DNA from 3 places in the Heyndrickxia acidicola genome. Region 3 is predicted to be linked to each of the others. Evidence: a T-box and tRNA genes for the amino acid it is inferred to sense, from the RefSeq annotation. Region 3 holds a T-box; the other regions hold tRNA genes.

Region 1 (2,173 bases), 1.8 Mb from region 3:
GCTGGGAGAGCACCTGCCTTACAAGCAGGGGGTCGGCGGTTCGAACCCGTCATCCTCCACCATATAAAATTCAGGTTAGTCCTGATTTAAACCAATTAATATGGAGGAATACCCAAGTCTGGCTGAAGGGATCGGTCTTGAAAACCGACAGGCGGGTTACACCGCGCGGGGGTTCGAATCCCTCTTCCTCCGCCATATTAAAAAATGCATAATGTTTATATTATCGTCGCGGGGTGGAGCAGTCTGGTAGCTCGTCGGGCTCATAACCCGAAGGTCGCAGGTTCAAATCCTGCCCCCGCAATACATGGTCCGGTAGTTCAGCTGGTTAGAATGCCTGCCTGTCACGCAGGAGGTCGCGGGTTCGAGTCCCGTCCGGACCGCCATTTATAAATCAATACGGCTCGGTAGCTCAGTCGGTAGAGCAAAGGACTGAAAATCCTTGTGTCGGCGGTTCGATTCCGTCCCGAGCCACCATTAAATAGAATATATACCCTTTGATTTTAAATCTTGGAGGGGTAGCGAAGTGGCTAAACGCGGCGGACTGTAAATCCGCTCCTTCGGGTTCGGCGGTTCGAATCCGTCCCCCTCCACCATTTAGGGGTATAGTTTAATGGTAAAACGAAGGTCTCCAAAACCTTTGATGTGGGTTCGATTCCTACTACCCCTGTAAAGTTCCTATTATGGCGGCTGTGGCGAAGTGGTTAACGCATCGGATTGTGGTTCCGACATTCGTGGGTTCGATTCCCATCAGCCGCCCCATTCAAATTGGGCTATAGCCAAGCGGTAAGGCAACGGACTTTGACTCCGTCATTCGTTGGTTCGAATCCAGCTAGCCCAGCCATTTTTAAGGCAGCATAGCCAAGTGGTAAGGCAGAGGTCTGCAAAACCTTTATCCCCGGTTCAAATCCGGGTGTTGCCTCCAGTGCTTATGATGCGGGTGTAGTTTAGTGGTAAAACTACAGCCTTCCAAGCTGTTGTCGTGGGTTCGATTCCCATCACCCGCTCCAAAATTTCATTATGGGCCTATAGCTCAGCTGGTTAGAGCGCACGCCTGATAAGCGTGAGGTCGATGGTTCGAGTCCATTTAGGCCCATTTTTTATTCTTCCGCAGTAGCTCAGTGGTAGAGCTATCGGCTGTTAACCGATCGGTCGTAGGTTCGAGTCCTACCTGCGGAGCCACTGATTATTATGATGCGCCTTTAGCTCAGCTGGATAGAGCAACAGCCTTCTAAGCTGTGGGTCAGAGGTTCGAATCCTCTAAGGCGCGTTTTTCTTTCTTTTTACTTTTATATTTTCAAACCTCATACACTGTTAAAGTGTTTTTTTTATGCCGAAAAATGACTTATTTAATTTAGGGGTTCTGTTTTCAAGTACAAGTTTATAAAATGCATGAAAAAGGGACATCAAATTGCAAATGAATTAGATGTCCCTTTTTTTATTGAAATAAAGGTTTTTTACTCACCGTATTATGGCTTTTTACGCATACCATCACACATGAATTTCACCATAAAGGACAAATTGTAAAAATAGGCAGACAACTTGTATATATCCCCCCAGACACGGACCTCATTGGATTATAAGATTTTATTAAAGGACAAAATCTCAATGCTGCCTAATTGGCAGCATTTTTTATTATTAAATAAACGTGATGTTAGTAGCATAAGAAAGATATGATTTGTAACTAAATGGGAGGAAATTTTATTAAGCAAGTCGAATATAACATAGCTATTATTAACGATTAATGGATCCTTTTTCAAAGGGAAACAAAGTGAATTTGAATGGAAACTGTAGGAACAAAAAGATGAGGTGAATTAATGGATATTTCAGTTTTAGGATGCGGGCGTTGGGGAACCTTTTTGGCTTGGTATGCCAATAAGATTGGACATAATGTAATGTTATGGGGACGTGAAAACTCAAGGAATTTTATTGGATTACAAGAAACTAGAAAAAATGATTACTTAACTTTATCAAAAGATATTGAGCTAAGTATGTCGTTAGAGAAGGCTATATCGTATGCTGAAATGATTATCATTTCTATTAGTGCTCAGGAATTGCGCTCATTTGCAAAACAATTAAGTAGACTAAGCAAAATGCAAAGGAAAACATTCATCTTATGTATGAAAGGATTAGAAGCTTCCAGCGGGAAAAGACTTTCCCAAGTATTTGGTGAAGA
Region 2 (2,173 bases), 3.7 Mb from region 3:
ATATTAGGGACCTTGATGGCGACAAAGAGAATGGCCGTAAGACAGTGGCTATTCTAATAGGAAGAAAAAATGCTATTATCCTATTAGGCTCTATGTTCACATTTTCTTATCTATGGATTATTGGCTTCATCATCTTTGGCCATGCAACACCATGGCTGTTAATTATCCTGCTTAGCCTGCCAAAACCAATCGCAGCAATTAGGGGATTTATCGGAAAAACAGAAGCAATTCAAATGGTACCAGCAATGGTTGCCACAGCCCAAACAAACACCTTTTTTGGCTTCCTGCTTTCCATAGGCCTCATCATAAATTACTTCATGTAAAAAGGACAGCATTGCTGTCCTTTTATATCTTTAAAAATGGCTCCGTTAATCTTCCCTGTTGATTCCCGCAGCAAGCACCGCAGGAGTCTCGTTCTTTGACCTTCAATGAACTTTTGGGCCAGACCAACAATGGGCTTTTGCAGCGGATATAGGCCGCGCCTTGTACTTCTTGCTGGCTGAATTCCTTGCTGCGGGGTCTCCTTTTACCGATTCCGCTCCAATTCACTGCGGTAAAATCAACATTGATCTTAAACAGAGCATTAAAAATAAAGAATCCTTTACTTCATTAAAGGGATCAGACCCCTTTAACATTTTACCGCGAAGAAGTAACAAATTACTTCTAGAATTATCTGCACAACAAAAAAGCGGTAACACACAATATATGTGTGTTACCGCTTTTTGATGATGACCCGTACGGGATTCGAACCCGTGTTACCGCCGTGAAAGGGCGGTGTCTTAACCGCTTGACCAACGGGCCAAATATGGCGGAGAAGGAGGGATTTGAACCCTCGCGCCGCTTACGCGACCTACACCCTTAGCAGGGGCGCCTCTTCAGCCACTTGAGTACTTCCCCATATTGTGATGGCTCCGCAGGTAGGACTCGAACCTACGACCGATCGGTTAACAGCCGATAGCTCTACCACTGAGCTACTGCGGAATATTAATAAAAATGGGCCTAAATGGACTCGAACCATCGACCTCACGCTTATCAGGCGTGCGCTCTAACCAGCTGAGCTATAGGCCCATAATAAAATTATGGAGCGGGTGATGGGAATCGAACCCACGACAACAGCTTGGAAGGCTGTAGTTTTACCACTAAACTACACCCGCATAAATTGAAAATGGGGCGGCTGATGGGAATCGAACCCACGAATGTCGGAACCACAATCCGATGCGTTAACCACTTCGCCACAGCCGCCATCGTTTGAATGGTGGCTCGGGACGGAATCGAACCGCCGACACAAGGATTTTCAGTCCTTTGCTCTACCGACTGAGCTACCGAGCCATATTGATTTGTAAATGGCGGTCCGGACGGGACTCGAACCCGCGACCTCCTGCGTGACAGGCAGGCATTCTAACCAGCTGAACTACCGGACCATTGTATTGCGGGGGCAGGATTTGAACCTGCGACCTTCGGGTTATGAGCCCGACGAGCTACCGAACTGCTCCACCCCGCGACGATACTATAATTTTTTGTGTCTAAACAAGCCAATATTTTAAAAATAAGTATGGCGGAGGAAGAGGGATTCGAACCCCCGCGCGGTGTAACCCGCCTGTCGGTTTTCAAGACCGATCCCTTCAGCCGGACTTGGGTATTCCTCCGTACTTATGGTGGACCTTGTAGGACTCGAACCTACGACCGGACGGTTATGAGCCGTCTGCTCTAACCAGCTGAGCTAAAGGTCCTCTAATGGTAGCGGCGGAGGGGATCGAACCCCCGACCTCACGGGTATGAACCGTACGCTCTAGCCAGCTGAGCTACACCGCCATTAGAAAAATAATATATTTGGTGGAGCCTAGCGGGATCGAACCGCTGACCTCCTGCGTGCAAAGCAGGCGCTCTCCCAGCTGAGCTAAGGCCCCAAAATGATTTAAATAGTCTCTGGTCGGGAAGACAGGATTCGAACCTGCGACCCCATGGTCCCAAACCATGTGCTCTACCAAGCTGAGCTACTTCCCGTAAATGGCGCGCCCGAGAGGAGTCGAACCCCTAACCTTTTGATCCGTAGTCAAACGCTCTATCCAATTGAGCTACGGGCGCTTAAAGAAAAGTTATTTTCTACCGCAAAAAACTTTGGTGCCGAGGACCGGAATCGAACCGGTACGGTAGTCACCTACCGCAGGATTTT
Region 3 (2,173 bases):
TTTTTATCTCATTTAATTTGTCAATGCGTAATTAACAGAAAGACACTTGTTCTTTTTTTAGTGTTCTCTTTACTTGTCATACTAATATTTCAAGCAAAAAGGGAAGTAGTATTATGTGTAGGTAGATTCGTGAAGGATTCGTGACGGTTTGAGCTTAGTCATTGAAAAGTTTTCTGTAAGGAGTATATTAGATTAGTACATACTAGAAGTATTATTAAATAAAAACAGAAGAAGAAAGGTACGATAAAAAATGAATAAGCTTGTTAAGGTTTTATTCTCCGGATTGCTTGCAGGCGGACTGCTGGCTGGCTGCGGAAATGGTCAGCAGGGTGGAGCAGCAAAGAATATAAATCCATCTGCTGGACAGTCATCACAGGATGAAAATAAAGATTTAAATCAAATTGGCCAAAAGGTGAAGAACGAACAAGGAACAGAGGAATTAGTGAAATACAAAAAGGTGAATTCAACAGTAGACCTTAATCCTATCAAAGTCAACGTTAAAGATATCAAAATCATTAAGTTGACCGATATTAATCCTCAATGGCTTGAGGAAATCAGTAACATGACGGACAAGCTCAGGGTGAAAGGTGCGGTGTATTATGTGCAGGTTCGGTTATCCATTGAAAATACGACCAATAAGCATCTAACCTTTAATTCGCTTAGTCAAATTGAAACGGACCAAGGAGAAGATCTGGATACGCATTTAAACATTTTACCGTCCAACTACAATCATGATATTACGGGTAAAGGGACTCAAGATGATATTTACGGAATTTGTCTGGGAGGCGGCAAGCAAGACATTCATAAAGTAACTCTTGTATTTGACGCTGTTAAAGATGCCTCTACGAATAAAATATTGCATCCAGAAGCAAAAACGAACATTAAAATTGATTAATAGCAAAAAAGAAGCGGAAATGGCTCCGCTTCTTTTTTGGATTTGATTTATTTTTCCATAATAGCCTAAATCCAAAAAATAAAAATTTAGGGAATTGACAGCGGCTATGCAGCCTGTTACAATAAATTCCAATAAAAGCATACAAATTCGTTGATGAGAAAGAGTAGCCTTACTTCTTGATCTCCAGAGAGCTGACAAATTGGTGCAAGTCAGTGTTCAAGTGTTATGTGAAAATCCTCTCTGAGAAGCTGGGCTGAATCCTTCAGTAAGTCCAGCCGGGTGTCTGCCGTTACAAAGAACACGTATGATTGTACGTTGCTAAGTGCTATTGACCGGATCAATAGAATTAGGGTGGTATCGCGGTTTACCCCGTCCCTTTCTTGGGACGGGGTTTTTGTATGTTTTTATCCATTTTATTATGTATGGGAGCGATATCGATGAAGAAGAACAGGGAGTCAGCTGTCAAACGTGAGGAGCGTGTACGTCAATATTGGAAAGAAAACAGTATTTTCCAACAATCTGTTCAATTAAGAGAAGGTAAAGCACCCTTTGTTTTTTATGAGGGGCCCCCCACTGCAAATGGATTGCCACACGTAGGCCATGCCTTCGGACGAACAATCAAAGATGTTGTAGCACGTTATAAAACCATGAAGGGATTTTACGTGAAAAGAAAGGCCGGATGGGATACACATGGTCTTCCTGTTGAACTGGGTGTTGAAAAGCAGCTTGGCATCTCAGGAAAGCAGGAGATTGAACAATACGGTGTGGAGGCGTTTATTAACAAATGTAAAGAGAGTGTATTTACCTATGAAAGGAAATGGCGTTCATTCACAGAAGAGTTAGGTTATTGGGTAGATATGGACAGTCCTTATTTAACTTTAAGTAACGATTATATTGAAAGTGTATGGAACATTCTAAGCAAAGTTCATAAAGACGGTCTTTTGCATAAAGGCCATCGGGTATCACCATACTGTCCCAGCTGCCAAACGACACTAAGTTCGCATGAGGTGGCACAAGGATATAAAGATGTAAAAGATTTGTCAGCAACCGTTAAATTCAAGCGTGTTGATGCAGATAACGAATATTTCCTAGGCTGGACCACAACGCCTTGGACGCTGCCAGCAAACGTCGCTCTTGCTATGAATCCTGCAATCACGTATGTTCGCGTACAAAAGGATAATGATGTATATATTGTTGCAAAAGCCTCACTGGATAACATCTTTGATGATCATACTGAGGTATTAAGTGAGCATCTTGGCAGTGAATTTCAAGGAGTGT

What was found. The T-box of region 3 lies ahead of ileS (isoleucine--tRNA ligase). A T-box ahead of a tRNA ligase gene usually reads a tRNA of that ligase, here a tRNA-Ile.
Region 1: it has a tRNA-Ile gene. The T-box ahead of ileS (isoleucine--tRNA ligase) is inferred to sense a tRNA for this amino acid. The anticodon was not compared.
Region 2: it has a tRNA-Ile gene. The T-box ahead of ileS (isoleucine--tRNA ligase) is inferred to sense a tRNA for this amino acid. The anticodon was not compared.

Annotation. Positions count from the first base shown of each region.
Region 1 is NZ_KV440953.1:2,764,161-2,766,333, reverse strand. Features, by position in the region: tRNA gene A5N88_RS12945 (tRNA-Val) at 1-62, shown strand, start outside; tRNA gene A5N88_RS12940 (tRNA-Ser) at 103-195, shown strand; tRNA gene A5N88_RS12935 (tRNA-Met) at 228-301, shown strand; tRNA gene A5N88_RS12930 (tRNA-Asp) at 307-383, shown strand; tRNA gene A5N88_RS12925 (tRNA-Phe) at 399-474, shown strand; tRNA gene A5N88_RS12920 (tRNA-Tyr) at 510-593, shown strand; tRNA gene A5N88_RS12915 (tRNA-Trp) at 597-667, shown strand; tRNA gene A5N88_RS12910 (tRNA-His) at 684-759, shown strand; tRNA gene A5N88_RS12905 (tRNA-Gln) at 767-841, shown strand; tRNA gene A5N88_RS12900 (tRNA-Cys) at 849-922, shown strand; tRNA gene A5N88_RS12895 (tRNA-Gly) at 934-1,007, shown strand; tRNA gene A5N88_RS12890 (tRNA-Ile) at 1,020-1,093, shown strand; tRNA gene A5N88_RS12885 (tRNA-Asn) at 1,105-1,179, shown strand; tRNA gene A5N88_RS12880 (tRNA-Arg) at 1,194-1,267, shown strand; partial or broken gene A5N88_RS24400 (DinB family protein) at 1,461-1,580, shown strand; gene A5N88_RS12875 (NAD(P)H-dependent glycerol-3-phosphate dehydrogenase) at 1,815-2,173, shown strand, end outside.
Region 2 is NZ_KV440953.1:4,686,531-4,688,703, reverse strand. Features, by position in the region: gene A5N88_RS21860 (1,4-dihydroxy-2-naphthoate polyprenyltransferase) at 1-323, shown strand, start outside; tRNA gene A5N88_RS21855 (tRNA-Glu) at 730-801, opposite strand; tRNA gene A5N88_RS21850 (tRNA-Ser) at 807-897, opposite strand; tRNA gene A5N88_RS21845 (tRNA-Asn) at 907-981, opposite strand; tRNA gene A5N88_RS21840 (tRNA-Ile) at 995-1,068, opposite strand; tRNA gene A5N88_RS21835 (tRNA-Gly) at 1,081-1,154, opposite strand; tRNA gene A5N88_RS21830 (tRNA-His) at 1,167-1,242, opposite strand; tRNA gene A5N88_RS21825 (tRNA-Phe) at 1,254-1,329, opposite strand; tRNA gene A5N88_RS21820 (tRNA-Asp) at 1,345-1,421, opposite strand; tRNA gene A5N88_RS21815 (tRNA-Met) at 1,428-1,501, opposite strand; tRNA gene A5N88_RS21810 (tRNA-Ser) at 1,554-1,646, opposite strand; tRNA gene A5N88_RS21805 (tRNA-Ile) at 1,654-1,730, opposite strand; tRNA gene A5N88_RS21800 (tRNA-Met) at 1,736-1,812, opposite strand; tRNA gene A5N88_RS21795 (tRNA-Ala) at 1,832-1,907, opposite strand; tRNA gene A5N88_RS21790 (tRNA-Pro) at 1,928-2,004, opposite strand; tRNA gene A5N88_RS21785 (tRNA-Arg) at 2,009-2,085, opposite strand; tRNA gene A5N88_RS21780 (tRNA-Leu) at 2,120-2,173, opposite strand, start outside.
Region 3 is NZ_KV440953.1:955,836-958,008, forward strand. Features, by position in the region: gene A5N88_RS04490 (hypothetical protein) at 251-895, shown strand; T-box leader at 1,037-1,275, shown strand; gene ileS (isoleucine--tRNA ligase) at 1,333-2,173, shown strand, end outside.